2 regions of the Paenibacillus sp. FSL E2-0177 genome follow, and region 1 is predicted to be linked to the other one. Evidence: predicted binding sites of a transcription regulator. Region 1 holds the regulator's gene; the other holds the start of a gene.
The links. The regulator Rex, encoded in region 1, represses fermentation and respiration genes when NADH is low (regulators of the CRP and FNR family bind a similar motif). The targets are predictions, from matches to a motif close to TTGTGAAATATTTCACAA.

Region 1 (8,040 bases):
ATAAAATTGATAATAATACCGACCGCTCTGATTATAAAAAAGCTGCCAAGCATACTCTCCGTTATATACTCCCGGCAGCAAGCGTTCAATCGTTATGTCCGGAAGATCAGCTTTGATAATGCCGCGTATTTGGGCTTCCGAGGTTCCTTTACTTAGTTCCTCAGCAAACACTGCGTCGTCGCCTTCAGCAAATTTTCCATCTACCGTAAAGCGGACCCAGACCATAAGAGCAGTCCCGGCTTCATTTTTCCCAGTTAATACCCAGTACACTGCATTTTCATCCCAAACCGATTTTTGTGCTTTGGTTACCTCTGTTAGACCCGCTCTGGTTTTGGCAACATCCTTAGCGATATCACGCTCGTTCCATTGATCTTTCATAATATAGGCATAGAACTGGATAAGTCCAAACCCCAGGAGCAGAATCAGAACTGACCCCAGGAGGATCCATTTTTTCCTTTTCTTCAAGGTACAGCTCCCTTTCTAGTAATATATCTTTTTTGATTATATAACACACCCGCGCGTTTATCCAAAATTTCATAATTTTCTAGCTTTCCCAGCCTTAAAAATACACAAAAGGCCGCAACTTTTGCTAAAAGCAAAAAGTCGCAGCCTATTATTTATTCGTTATTCTCCAGACTTAACGCTTCAATAAACCTTCGAAGGCTTCTTGCGCTTTACGCCGGATAGCTTCCTCATCCAGGGTTAAGCATTGTCCATGCTTGATGACCTGTTTACCATTCACCCACACATGCTCAACATCCTTAGCGCTAGCAGAGTAAACTGCATGAGACAACAGATCTGTGTGTGGCAGCAAATGTGGCTGATCGATATCAATAGCAATGAAATCTGCTTTCATCCCTACAGCAAGTCTGCCTACATTATTTAAAAAGATGGACTGCGCGCCATATTCTGTAGCCATACGCAGAGCCTCTGGAGCTGGAACAGCCGTTGGATCACCGCTGACACCCTTATGAATGAGAGCTGCAAGCCGCATCTCTTCAAACATATCCAAGTTATTGTTGCTTGCCGCGCCATCCGTGCCAAGAGACACCTTCACACCAGCTTTTAGAAGATCAGTAACCCGAGCCACTCCGCTAGCCAGCTTCAAATTACTGCCCGGATTATGAGATACACCCACATTATGGCGAGCCAAGATCTCAATCTCTTCATCATTTAAATGAACACCATGTGCAACTATCGAGGGACGTGTGAACATTCCAAGCTTCTCTAAGTGAGCTACAGGACGCAACCCGTAATCCGCCACATTTTGTTCCACTTCACGTTTCGTTTCGGACATATGCGTATGCATCGGTAAATCCAGATCATGCGCTGCCTGCACGAACTTAACCAGGAAGTCCGGAGGGCAAGTATAAGGGGCGTGCGGCGAGATCATAGTAGTAATTCTACCTTCAGCCTTTCCATGCCAGTTACGGGCAAAAGAAATCGCTTCCGCAAGCTTGTGATTCTGTACATCCTCTGGACATAAGCCGATCACACCACGCATCAATACGGAACGGATACCTGATAACTCAGCTACCTCGGCTACTCGGTCCATATGATCATACATATCGAGGAAGGTCGTAGTTCCACCCTTCAGCATTTCCAATACAGATAAGGAGGTTCCCCAGTATACATCATCACCGGTGAACTTTTCCTCCATCGGCCACATCTTCTCCTGAAGCCACACTTGTAGCGCTAAATCATCTCCATATCCACGCAGCAAAGACATCGCCGCATGACCATGTGTGTTTACAAGTCCAGGCATGAACAGCAGACGGCTGCCATCAACCACTTGCACTCCAGCTTCCATCTGAGGCTCTTCTTTTCCTATGTAAGTGATTAAATCATCTTCAATAGTCATATATCCACTCAGAACCGGCTCATCCGTTCCCGGAGTCAGAAAATACCCGCCCTTAATTATCGTTTTATTGTTGTTCATGTTCGCTTTCTTCCTTTCCATCCCGCAAGTAATAAGCAAGACTTTGCAGATCAGTTGTAAAATCAGCTGCATGCACCCGGATATTCGGTGGTGTCTTCAGAATCACAGGGGCAAAGTTCAAAATCGCTTCAATCCCAGAAGAAATGAGAATATCTGCTACATTTTGAGCTTCTGAATCAGGTACGGTAATAATGGCAATGCGAATACCTTGCTCACGAATTGTGCTGCCTAGTTCATCCATCGGTTGCACAGTAAGGGAGTTGATCTTACGTCCAACCTTAGGAGCGTACGAATCAAATATAGCCGTGATTTTCATAGTATCTTTGAGATATGCATTGTAATTAGACAAGGCATGTCCGAGATTACCTGCTCCAACTAAAGCTACATTAAGCTGTTGATCCAGCTTCAGGATATGACGGATTTTCTCAATAAGATACGTTACATCATAGCCGATACCTTTTCTGCCGAAGTCACCAAAATATGCTAAATCCTTACGAATCTGTGCGGGATTAAGATCAAGCTTTTGTCCAAGTTCCTGAGAGGAAACTGTTAATATTTCGCGATTCTGGAGATCATTCAAAAAACGCAAGTACACAGGCAGTCTGCGAACAACGGCTTCTGATATTTTATCCGATTTCATATTTTTCCTCCTAAAAATAGTAATGTTCTTGTGAAAATCCATATTCAAACGTCTACCTCTCCTTATTAAGGACGGTACTGTAACACACCGCCCTTAAGGATAAGGAGGAGCTAAACTGAAGACGAGCGTTTTAAGAAGCGCCGCCATCCTCTAGCCATTCCGCTATGCGAGGGACCATTTGATCAGTAAGCATATGCTCCATTTTGGGACCAGGCAATGAATAAAGGAAATACTTCCCGTAATGAGATTCAATAACCCTTGTATCATAAACAATAACTATTCCGCGATCCTGCGCCGTGCGAACCAGTCTTCCGAATCCCTGCTTAAAACGAATAACCGCTTGAGGAACAGATAATTTCATGAACGGATTCTTCTTCTGGGCCTGCAATAACTCCGACTTCGCTTCCGCCAACGGGTGATTCGGTGGTTGAAACGGAAGTCTCACGATGGCCAGGCAAGTCAGTGCTTCACCTGGAATATCTACACCTTCCCAGAAGCTGCTCGTCCCCAGCAATACGGATGCTGCACTGTCCTGAAAGCGGCGGATCAGCTTGCTCCGGCTGCCACCTTCCACGCCTTGACCAAGCACCGTAATCTCTTGTGAGGCCAAAGCCTCTTTAAGCGGATCATATACCTGACGCAGCATTTTATAAGAAGTAAACAGAACCAGCATCCGCCCACGTGTTGTTTTAGCAGCTTCCGATAATGACTGTACGAGTGTATCGACAAATCGAGCATCGCCCACACTCCCCTTCACACTAGGAAAATCACGCGGTATAACTAGCAGTGCCTGCTCGCGATACTTAAAGGGAGATGGAAGGAGTGAGGTCATTAGACGTCCCTCTTCTACAGCTTCGTTAAGTCCGAGATTATCAATCATAAATTGAAAAGATTTATCTACAGATAGCGTCGCCGAGGTAAGCACGATGCTTTTTTTCTTATCGAAGAACAACTCTTTAAGCTGGCTGCTAACATCCACAGGGACGGCATACAGCTGTAGTGATTTGCTGCGGTAATTTCCATTTGCCTCCAGCCAATATACTACATTATCGTCATTCAGCCCCATAAAGAATCTTACTTGCTCACGTATGGAAGCCAAATCTTTAAATAAACCGCTAATATCAGTAACAAGGCTGTCTGCTGAGGATTGGCTTTCCTGGTCACGCATCTCGTTAAGCATTTTATCACCCTTACGGATGATGTCGCTTAACGTCAGATTCATAGTGTTCTCTAGCGCAACCAATTCATCCCAATCCTTCGGCTTACGGGCGGGAAGCAACCGCATAACCAGTTGTCCCGCTTCTCCTGCCCCTGCATCACTGCGTTCCGGCAATAGGCTGAACAGCTTGTCGCTGAGTGCATCCCAGGTTTCTTTGACGGTAAGCAGATCCGGGTAGATCCGATCGATGACTCCGCTCCATTCTGAAGCCTCTTCACTGCCTGACGACTGTAATATCTGACGCAGAGCAGGAAGCTGTCCGTTTCGGCTATCTTTATACAGTCGCGATAACGTGTGTGCCACAGTGAAATGCTTCATATGCATGCCAAGATGTTTACCAGCCACATCTTCTAAATGATGTGCTTCATCAATGACAAGATGCTCGTAAGCCGGAAGCAGCTGGTGCCCAGCCTTAACATCTGCGAATAGCTTGGAGTGGTTCGTAATAACCACGTCAGCAATCCCAGCTTCATGCTTGGCCCTATGATAATAACATTTGCGGAACCAAGGACAAGAACGGCCCAGACAGGAATCGGTATCGCTTGCCACCGTCTCCCAGAAGTCACCGCCCCGGCCGCTTAAATTCAGCTCTTCATCATCCCCTGATTCACTTTGAGTGAGCCATACAATCATCTGAGCGGCAGTAAGCGCATCTTCCCTTGGGCTTATAAAGTCCTTCTTATTAATTTTATGCTCAAACTTACGCAGACACAAATAATGCCCTCTTCCCTTAAAAATAGCAGCTTTAAACGGAAAAGGAACTACCTGCGTTAACAAAGGGATATCCCGCTCGCGCAATTGGTCCTGCAGATTAATGGTATGAGTGCTGACCATGACTTTTTCATTGGTGCGAACGCTTTGATAAATGGCAGGCAACAAATAACCGAGCGATTTACCGGTTCCTGTGCCCGCTTCGATCAGTAGGTGTTTGTCTTCGGCAAGTGCCGTCATCACCTCATTGATCATAATATCCTGAGCTTCCCGGCTTTCATACTGCGGTAATGTGTCTTTAAGTCGTTTGGTTACTTCGTCCATATAATCAGTAAAAGATAAATTCGCTAGCGGATTCTCAGCATGCTCATCTCTAGGTGGCGCTAACTCCGTCCAATCTCCTACTGCAAGCGCTAATTGACGATAGAAAGTCAGATCACCTTCGGGCTGTAGCGTTTCCGCTTCCCGCTCTCGCAGCAGACCATCAAAGTACCAGCCCAGATCACTATCCTCTTCGGTAAACAGCTCACAGAGTCTCTGGATCGTAAGCAGCGGCAGCTCGTAGAGCTCCTCCAGACATTTCAGCAGCACTAAAGCAGTCGCAAGTGCATCACTATCTGCCTGATGCGGACGATCATGTGTCACTCCAAAATGAGCACTGACAGAGCCAAGTTGATAAGATGTGAGCGAAGGAAAGCAAATTTTCAGAAAATCAATCGTATCCAAAATCCGCCCTTGAAATGGCAAATAACCACAACGATCTAAAGCATTTTGTAAAAAATGGAAGTCGAAAGCGACATTATGCCCTACAAGCACAACATCATCCAAGAGCGGAACAAGCTCCATCATCATCTCATCCAGCTCAGGCGCATCCTTAACATCATCATCGGTAATCCCCGTCAGACCTGTTATAAAAGGAGGAATCGGCGTTCCGGGCTTGACATAGGAACCATATACCCGGGAGATGGACCGGTCTTCTTCTATAATTGCAAGGCCAACCTGGATAATTTCACCCACGGATTGGGTTCCTGTTGTTTCAAAATCAAGCACGGCAAATTTCATTATAATTCTATTCCCTTTCAATTGAGACTCTTAATCAGCATAACAGAAGTTGCGAAAAAAGGCGATGCACACCACTGGTTCAGGGGATGCATCGCTTGAATGGAAATTTCCAAAACCGTTATTCTTTTACAAAAGGGAAACCAGCTGATTTCCAAAATGCAGCTTCCCTCCACGACGGCGGCATACCTCTAAGTTAACGTTTGGTTCCGGAAGCGCAGGGTCATGCTGCAAAGCAAGATCAAATAATTCCTGCGCTTCATTGAAACGTTCCTGTGAGGCTCGTATGCAGCCTAAAGCATTATAAACCATGGCTTTCAGCTTGGTTTCCCGTATCAAGCCCAGCATATGGTTCAGATGACCCCAAGCGGCCTCACCGTCACCTTCCTGCAGATAAGAGATGGCTAAATATAATCGAGCAGCCAAGCTATCCGGGTATTGCGCAATAACTTCTTTAAACTGATCAATACACTTTCCATACATCAGCAGCTTATAATACCCCTGACCTCTTACAAAGGAATCCATACATAGCTCTGGTGCTTCCTGTTCCGGCACTTCCTCTTCGACCACTGCTGTAAAATCCGCACTTTCGCGAAAGGAACTAAGCTTCTCAGCAAAAGCGAGCCATTCATCCATCACTTTGTCGCTCAGTCTATGCAGCATATTATAATTGCATAAAAGCTCGTTCCGGCGGGCACCCTCCGCTGTAGGGTAATCTGTTACGATCTCCTGAAGCACCTTGTTCATTTCAGCAAACAAATGTTGAAACATGGGCGATCCCCCCTTACTGAAGATGAAATCAGTTCAGCTTGCCTGACTTCATTTTCTGCGAGATCGGGGTCTTTCATCCCTGCCATTCATTACATGGCGTAAGTCCTTACATTAAGCGATTGTAGCATGCAATTCATGATCAGCCAGCTTCACTGGTTTGTTATTCTCATCCACGAATACCACCGTTGGCTTATGTGACTCCAGTTCTTCCGAGGACAACATCGCATAGGAAATGATAATTACTGTATCGCCCGGCTGAACAAGACGAGCTGCGGCACCATTAAGACAGATCACTCCGCTTCCGCGCGGTCCAGGGATTACATAGGTTTCCAGTCGCGAACCATTGTTGTTATCCACAATTTGAACTTTTTCATTCTCAAGAATGTCCGCGGCTTCCATCAAGCTCTCATCAATGGTAATACTGCCCACATAGTTTAAATTCGCTTCCGTTACTGTTGCGCGGTGAATTTTGGATTTCATCATATGTCTAAACAAGTGCAGCAACCTCCTTTGGAATAAATACATTATTATCAATCAAGCGTGTTCTGCCAAACTTCACGGCGAGCGCTATTATAATTTCCCCATCCACTTCTGATAAAAGAGCTTCATCCTCTAATCCTTCAAGATCAGGGAATGTTAAGATCTCCGCATAATCAATCACCGCTAGAGGAGAGCTGGAAATAACCGATGTCAACAATTCCCGCACTTCAGCAACGGTTGTTACTTTTCCTTCTTCAATAGACTGACGTGCTTCACGTAAGGAACGAGATAACACCAATGCCTGACTACGCTCCTCTGGAGACAAGAATACGTTACGTGAGCTGAGTGCAAGTCCATCCCCTTCACGAACGATCGGACAAGGAATAATTTCGACATTCATATTAAGATCGGACACCATTCGGCGAAGCACAGCAACTTGTTGAGCATCCTTCAGCCCAAAGAAAGCATAATCCGGCTGTACGATATTGAAGAATTTATTAACCACTGTGGTTACACCATCAAAATGCCCAGGGCGGGAAGCCCCACAAAGACGGGTAGTAAGCTCCGATACCGAGACCGTAGTCCGAGTAGGCTGCGGATACATTTCTTCCACACTGGGGATAAATACAATATCTACTCCCTCACGTTCAGCGAGTTCCAAATCACGACGCTCGTCACGCGGATAGGAATCATAATCCTCGTTTGGCCCGAATTGCAAAGGATTCACAAAAATGCTCATTACCACTGTGTTGCTCATTTCTCCAGCCCGGCGAAGCAGACTGGCATGTCCGTCATGCAAGTATCCCATCGTAGGAACGAACCCAATCGGGGCGTGCCCGCCTTGTCTCATATACTCCAAAGCTTCGCGCAGCTGCTCAATGCTTCTGACGACTCTCATTTATTTCCCTTCCTTTCTTGCAGCGCCATATAAAGATTCCAAAACCGTTTCATCTGCATTAAAAACGTGACTTTCATCTGGGAAGGAACGTTCCTTCACTTCCTTCACATATTGGCTGATGCCCTCACGGATTACATTACCCACATCCGCATAGGTTTTGACAAAACGTTTCTCACGGTAAGGTGAGGCATACCGCAGCAAATCATGGAAAACCAATACCTGTCCATCACAGTAACGGCCTGCACCGATCCCAATGGTTGGGATGCTAAGCGCTTCAGAGATCGCTTGGGCTACTTCTTCCGTTACCAGCTCCAGAACGATTG
Region 2 (8,040 bases), 3.1 Mb from region 1:
AAGTGTTCACGTCAATTTTAAAGAAATCAGCCGCCTCTTCAATCGTATCGGCTTTAAAGAGCAAGCCTTGTTTAACGAGTTGATCGTATTCGTCTTGATGAACTTCGATCGTTTTACCAATATCCTCAATGCCTTGATTCCATAATTGATACGTATATCCACCCGTTTGGGCAAGAATTGCTTTAGAAATAACGTCACGACGTTCTAATTCCTCAACGAAGCGCTTGCCTTCTTGGTTAATCAGGATCGCACCATCGAAGCGGGAGTCTGCAACCAGGGAAATAACACCTGTCTCAGGATTACAGATTGGATACGTTTGAATACTCTCCATGTTTGTCAGTTTGGCGCCAATCGTTTCTGCCATAACGATACCGTCACCTGTAGATCCTGGTGTATCGGTAGTCATATATTTTTCATCCATTGTAGGGTTATACTTCTTACGCATCTCTACATTGGATCCAAAACCACCGGTAGCGATGATGACGCCTTTGTTCGCATGGAATGTGATCTTGTCGCCAGTACCCGAAGTCGCAGTTACACCTGTTACTTTGCCGCTTTCGTCCTTCAGCAAGGTTTCGGCTTTCATATTCGTTTTGATCGTGATTTGATCAGCGTCTGTTTTGGCTTTTAACTTAGTAATCAATTCAACACCTGTATGACCTACAGGAATCAACGCACGTTTTCTGGAATGGCCACCAAATTGGAACAGATGATCAGGTAAGAACTCTACCTTGATATCATCGCGCAGCCATTCGGCAGATGCTAGAGCATTGTCGGCAAGAATACGAACCATCTTTGGATCCCCGAGGTTGTCTCCGCCTTTCATCGTATCATTATAGAACAAGTCAGCCGTGTCATCTGTGATGCCAAGAGCACGTTCAACCCAGTTGTCAGGCGCATTCATCTCACCACCGGAGATCAATGTGTTGCCGCCAACAGCTGGCATTTTCTCGAGCAGAACTACATTAGCTCCAGCGCTCTTCGCTTCGATAGCCGCACTAAAGCCAGCACCCCCGGCACCGATGACGACAACATCATAGGTTTGCTCGACTTCTTCTTTGTCTTTGCTTCCACTGACTGCAGCGCCAGCGACAAGGGTAAGTCCAGACTTCGTAATTGCATCTTGAATGGCTTCGAGATATCCTTTGCTTGTAACTGTAGATCCGCTAATGGCATCAACTTTTGCGCTGTTAGTTGCCATGACATCTTGCTTGAGCTGTGTATAAACAGGTTCTGCAAGTACTTCATTTTCCTTATGCTCTGTCACTTTAATGTCAGTGATCTTGTTATCTAATAAGGAGACTTGTACTTTAATATCGCCATGTTTACCTTGCCCAACTCCTTCAAAGACTTGAACTCCGTTTGCATCTGCAGCGGGCTCTGCATCTTTACTGCCGCAAGCAGCAAGCGTGAACATAAGACTGAGGACTAGTAGAATAGATAACAGCTTTTTCGTGTGAGTTCGCATAATATCTCCTTCATTCTGTTGTGGATTGGTTACATACACTAGGGAGAGGAAGATTTGCTAGGCAAATCCTTTATCTCTAGCCTAGACATGAATGTTATTTCATGTGAAAATATGCACAAGACCTATTATAGATTTAGTACAGCATTATGTATTTGCACAGATTAGTGTTTTTTTGTCTTTTTCGGGCATGTAAGAAACGGATATTGTGAAGGGCTATGATTACAATGAAATCAATTCACTTAAAAATTACGTTAATCGCAGGAGGCTGCTTCTTGCTGCTGTTCGTTGCATTGCTTGTAACAATATATTTGGAGATGAACCATACGGTTGTCCCTTTGAATAAGAACTTAACGCAGCAAGTGGTTACTGCACGCAGCGACCAGATTGATTATTGGTTTAATCAGCGCATTGGAGAGATAGACATGCTTGCTTCTCTAGCTTCGGACCATCAGTGGACACGAGATGAATTGCTGCAAGAGTTCGATAAGTTCGAGGCGAAGAAGAAAGTAGAGTACGAATCCATACGCGTGGTGGATATTCACGGAAATTCCTGGTCAGCAAGGGACAAGCCTTTTTCGATACTAAACCGACCCTACTATCGAAAACTGCTGAATTCAGATTCCAATTATGTGGTAAGCAATCCGATCGTATCCAAAGCGAATGCAGCCGAAATCGTCGTCATTCTTTATCGCGTGAATCCATCGGTGAATGATGAGGTAGCTTATATTGCCGCAGCCGTCTCCGTCAAGAAGATGAGGGAGATTGCTCAAGATGTAATGCTATATGACCAGTCAGGCCAGCTTATCGTCGATTGCAGAGAGCTGGGTGAAGAAGATGGAGCGGAGGATACAGCAGATAAGAAGAACATGAGTGTATTTGAGGCTCCAATTCAAAATGTGGAAGGCTGGAAGTTAGTACTCAAAGTACCGAATTCAAGTCTATCGTTAGCGGTGATCAAAACCCAGCGGACTGCATTGCTGGTAGGCGTTCTTATCGGTAGTGCGTTTATCGTCTTTCTGGTGCTGCTTGCTTCTTCCATTATTCGTCCAATTCAGTCGCTTCGCCAGGTAATGGAAAATGTGCAGAACGGCAACCAAACCATACGAGCAGATGTTACGCGCTCGGATGAGATCGGCGATCTTGGACGAAGCTTCAATGACATGCTTGTTCAATTATACGCTGTGGAGCAGGACCGAAAGGAGATGGAACTCAGACTGATTCATGAGCAGATCAAGCCGCACTTTTTATACAACACATTGGATACGATCCAGTGGATGGCAACGGAACATGGAGCAGACAATGTGGTGGAGATGGTGGAAGCGCTTAGCGCGTATTTCCGATTAGGGCTTGGCACAGGCAGTCCATACATTCTGCTTGATCAGGAGTTGTACCATGTCGAGAGTTATCTTCATATTCAAGGTGTGCGATATGAGGAGATTCTGGACTACGAGCTTCGATATGATGAAAAGCTTGCTCAGTGCCAAGTCGTTCGCTTCATACTGCAGCCTTTGGTGGAAAATGCGATTTATCACGGGATTAAGCCACTTGGGGATCAAAAGTGCAAAATTTCGATTACAGCATATAAACAGGCCGATTATTTGGTCATTAAGGTTGAAAATAATGGGGTTATGATTCCGGAAGAGAAGCTTGAGCAGATAAATCAAGCCCTTCTTGATGATACATATGATCGTTCTGCCACAGGCTTTGGGCTATACAGTGTAAACCATCGCATTCGACTAGCTTACGGAGTGCCATATGGCCTTGCAGTGAAGAGCGAAGATGGCATTACCGTTATGGTCATTCGAATACCTTTGGACGGGGAGTGGAATGAAGATGTGGAAGATTGTCATCGTCGATGATGAAACGATCATTCGCAAAGGCTTGCGACAATATATTGAGGAGAGTCCGTATCTTTTTGAAGTTGCAGGAGAAGCGAAAAGTGCAAACGAAGCATTGAATATGGTGGAGGAAGCCCCACCACATGTATGTCTTGTGGACATCAACATGCCGAATATGAATGGGCTCGATCTGATGAACATATTGCGCGAACGCTGCCCGTCGGTTCTGGTTGTCATCATCAGCGGGTACGATAACTTTGAATATGCGCGTCAAGCCGTGCAACTGCAAGCATTCGATTATGTATTGAAACCTGTGCCGAAGAGTGATCTGAACAAGCTGCTTCATCGGATCGATGAGCATCTTCAGGTAAAATATCCTTTGCATTCACATGAAGACAGGGTGGATAAGGAGCGGGAGCTTCCCGGGTATACAGGGGATGGAACAGTGCTTATCCAAAAAGTGACCGAGTATATTGACAGTCATTATCAGGATCCGGAGCTGTCTATTACTCGAGTAGCAGCACTATTTCATATCAACCAAACCTATCTTAGTAAGCGTATGAAGCAAGAAATCGGTGCTTCATTCCTTGACTATGTCACCGAGCTTCGGATATCGAAGGCGAAGGAGATTCTGGATGACGTAATGCCGAATATCAAAATCGGGGATCTGGCCGTGAAGGTAGGGTATAAGAGCCAGTACTATTTTAGTCGTGTGTTCAAAAATAGAGTCGGCTCAAGCCCCCTAGAGTACAAAAAGCATCCGTTCGGTTATGGATAGGAGGGCCATTCTCGTCCCTCTGCAGCACGCCATAGACGCTATGCTCGGTTCAGATCTTCAAATTCCTATCAGCCATGAAGAAATTGAAGCGGTTAGAAAAGATAGTAAGGGGATCATCCCGGAGGATCGGCTAATAGTCATTGCAAGAAGCAGAAAAATATCAGAACTTGCAAAGGAGCTTTTGTCAGCTCAGACATCATTAAGTAAATCGAACTTTATTGTTATAGCTACTAAGCATTTATCTATTTCCATAGAGGAGAGCTTAGAAAGCGACGATATCTTATTGAATATTCTAGCTTTAGTGGACAGACGAGTTGGAAAAAAGCGTATTTTAAACATGAGCGAGAAGATGAAGTTAAAGCATCCAATTGTGCAATATTTTTATGAACTAAGGCGTCAAGAGCAGATAAACTGTCCGGAAGTGTCTTAGGGCTCCTCATATAAGCTTGTTCACATTGTCCACCCACGTATGTGGAGAGTGTCGCTCTACTGGTAAGGAAGGATACAGTGCTATGAGATCCTTATATTTATTGGACTTTACGGACAAGTATGAGAAAAAATGTTGTTAAAGAGATGGCATCATTGCCGTCTCTTTTTTGTTTCACTTTTTTAGTATTGCACTGACTCTGGTTCCCGCTACCGCATCCTACGATCACAAGCATGAACGACTGCACGAAAATTAGTGTTGATGCTTATGTTTAAGTCCTCTCTACTCTGCTGGGTGACGGGAATCATAGACGTACTTACGTGAGGTTGCTACGATGTTCCATGGAAATTAAGTGAAAGTGATCACAAGAAATTACAGAAGGAGTCATTTATCGTGAAAAGAATCGTAACCCTAAGCACCCGCAAACTGATGGATACCGCAAAACACGGCGGATGCGGCGCATGCCAGACCTCTTGCCAGTCCGCTTGTAAAACTTCCTGCGGCGTTGCAAACCAGAAGTGTGAAAATGCAATGAACAGATAGGATTCGGAATTTTACCGCCCATTGCTCTGCTGATGGGCGGCTATTTTTAAGAAATGGATACTATCCCTAAAGGATGGCGAAGCCGTTTCTACTAGTGTGCAAAAGGAGCTTGATTAGTAAGTATGATTCATCAATATAAACTAAACGGATACAATATCGTGCTCGATACCTATAGTGGCTCGGTGCATGTTGTTGATGACCTAGCATATGAAATTATAGCGGATTATGAGAAAACTTCTGTCGACCAAATCGTGACAATGATGTTAGAGAAATATAAGCATGATTCCAGCATTTCTGAGAGTGACATTCGAGAAACCATCGTGGATATCGAGGAGCTTATAAATAATGGACAGCTCTTTACAAAAGATGAGTATGAGAACCTCTCGCTTGATTTAAAAAAACGAAAAACTTATGTTAAGGCGCTCTGTCTTAATGTTGCGCATACCTGTAATCTATCATGCGACTATTGCTTCGCTAGCCAAGGGAAATACAACGGAGATCGAGCAATCATGAGCTATGAGGTTGGACAAAAAGCTATCGATTACCTGCTTGAAAATTCGGGTCATCATCGCAACCTGGACATCGACTTTTTCGGTGGTGAGCCGCTTTTGGCCTGGAAAGTAGTTAAACAGATCGTAGCTTATGCAAGAAGCAAAGAACAAGAATACAAAAAGAAGTTCCGCTTCACCTTCACGACGAACGGGATGCTGCTGAACGATGAGGTCACTGAGTTTTTAAATCAGGAAATGTACAATGTCGTATTGAGCCTGGATGGAAGAAAAGAGGTTCATGACCGGCTTCGCCAAACGGTTAACGGAAAAGGCAGCTATGATCATATTCTTCCGAAGTTCCAGGAATTCGTTCGTAAGCGCGGAGACCAAGAGTACTATGTACGAGGAACCTATACCCGTAACAATGTTGATTTCACCAATGATATATTTCATATCGCAGATCTTGGTTTTGACAAAATCTCGATGGAACCGGTCATTTGTGATCCAAGGGAACCCTATGCACTTACCGAGGAGGACCTCCCGGAGATATATAACCAGTACGAAATTCTCGCAAAAGAAATGATTGGGCGCGGTGAAGAAGGCAAGGGGTTTACCTTTTATCATTACATGCTTGACCTCTCGGAAGGACCCTGCATCCAGAAGAGAATCACTGGCTGTGGTTCAGGAACAGAATATCTTGCTGTCACCCCCTGGGGAGAGCTTTTTCCTTGCCACCAGTTCGTAGGGGATGAAGAGTACAGCATGGGAAACCTCTGGGATGGCATCACACAACCGGAGCTGCAATGTCAATTTAAAGAGAGCAACTGCTATTCGAAGCCGGAATGTAAGGACTGCTGGGCGAAACTCTACTGTAGCGGTGGTTGTCCTGCCAATGCGCTGCACGCGACGGGTTCCCTGGTCGGTACCTATGACTTCAGCTGTGACATCTTCCGCAAAAGAGTCGAATGTTCTATGATGGTAAAAGTGGATGAATCTATTAGAGCGATGGAAGGGTAACCTAACTAATTAAAATAACGGATGAATATACTATAACCGAGAAATAGACACTTTTAAATGAAGTGACTTTTCTCGGTTTTTTTGTACGGAGAAGAAGGACTGTAAGACAAGAGAGATGATCAGTTTCTGCAAAGGGCAGGTCACTGATCGTCTTTTAATCTGAATCTATGGAATGAATTCCGTGCGTTGCTCGATAAATTTGGAAGCAAGGAGCAGGACGGGGCTAAAGAAGTGAAGAGATTGAGGATCGGATGTATGGAGAAGGGGCAAACCCGGAGCCAACAAGCCTGTCCTCTGTTTTGTTATTGAAGGCGGAATTACATGTTCTAGAGCTAATTGCAGCAACAACTGGAGGGCTTTCTCAGTCCAACGCTATAGGAATTGGATAAAATGTGAAAAATATATGCCCATTTGTAATACTTTCGCCATGTTCATTACTCCCAAAATAAGCAAATATAGATACAGAAGCTGATACGATAATGCAGCCGTTTAAAAAATCATCGAGCTGTTCTGATTGTTATTGAAGGAATTATAGGAAGAGGTGTTGTGAACGATGGTTATTTTCTTCGATAGAGCTAAACGGCCGCTTTGGGAGGGCAGGCCCTCCATTTACTCCCATATTCAGGTACAAGGAGAATCCGTGGACGGATCGCTGCCGGATGACGAAGAATTCTGGTCCGGTGATAAAATCAGATGGGTAGCGGGCGGTTTGGATGGAGCTTTTGGACATCATGCCGGACCTGCTAAGATGACGGATGAGGCAAGAGAGCTGGTTCGCCTGCTGGCGAAGCAATCCAGAAAGCCTAAGAATTCAACAAGAAAGGCCCTATATGCTAAGCTTGTGAAGACAGATATAGGAGGAATGATGGATGTCGTTCTGGATGAGGTACGCAAGCAGCCCGGGATACAGCCGGACTCCGTATTCCATGAAGCGAAATGGTTAGCGGAGAATGCGGCGCACCGAAATGTCGTCAAATTCGGGATTGCCTTACTGGGCCTTTTTCAAAACGAGCAAGTTAAGGATTTGCTTCTAACGTTGGGGAGACATGAGGAATTTACGCTTTATGCCGTGGTTGCGATTCATAATGGAATGGAAGACAGCAATCAAGTTCTATTTGAATTGGCTCAACAGGTTCATGGATGGGGGAAAATACATATCGTCGAGAGACTTGACCCTGCTAGTCAGGAGATAAAAGATTGGCTGCTGCGGCAAGGATGCCACAACAACGTCATGAACGAATATTTAGCCTGTATTTGTGCTAGAAATGGTGGCTTGAGGGAGGCACTTTCTGCTGACCAGGTAGATAGTGCATTATTGGATGGGGCAGCCGATATCATTGAAGCGCTATTGAATGGCGGGCCTGCTGAGGACATAGATGATTATGAGCATGCTCCACAGGTGTTATTTGATTACGTGAGGCTCACTGGGAAGATAGGGGGAACTGCAAAACATCTGTCAGCTATATTTAGCATTTACG

Region 2: MHI25_RS03830 (flavocytochrome c) is a predicted target of Rex. The motif match lies at 1,570-1,587, and genes of this name have one in related genera.

The regions. Positions count from the first base shown of each region.
Region 1 covers NZ_CP150307.1:4,715,018-4,723,057, forward strand. Annotated here, with positions in the region: gene MHI25_RS21030 (DUF5590 domain-containing protein) at 1-465, opposite strand, end outside; gene MHI25_RS21035 (amidohydrolase) at 638-1,939, opposite strand; gene MHI25_RS21040 (redox-sensing transcriptional repressor Rex) at 1,926-2,579, opposite strand; gene dinG (ATP-dependent DNA helicase DinG) at 2,710-5,571, opposite strand; gene MHI25_RS21050 (hypothetical protein) at 5,698-6,339, opposite strand; gene panD (aspartate 1-decarboxylase) at 6,451-6,834, opposite strand; gene panC (pantoate--beta-alanine ligase) at 6,827-7,717, opposite strand; gene panB (3-methyl-2-oxobutanoate hydroxymethyltransferase) at 7,718-8,040, opposite strand, start outside.
Region 2 covers NZ_CP150307.1:844,499-852,538, forward strand. Annotated here, with positions in the region: gene MHI25_RS03830 (flavocytochrome c) at 1-1,468, opposite strand, end outside; gene MHI25_RS03835 (histidine kinase) at 1,741-3,327, shown strand; gene MHI25_RS03840 (response regulator) at 3,302-4,084, shown strand; partial or broken gene MHI25_RS03845 (hypothetical protein) at 4,137-4,514, shown strand; gene scfA (six-cysteine ranthipeptide SCIFF) at 4,905-5,054, shown strand; gene scfB (thioether cross-link-forming SCIFF peptide maturase) at 5,177-6,562, shown strand; gene MHI25_RS03860 (limonene hydroxylase) at 7,116-8,040, shown strand, end outside.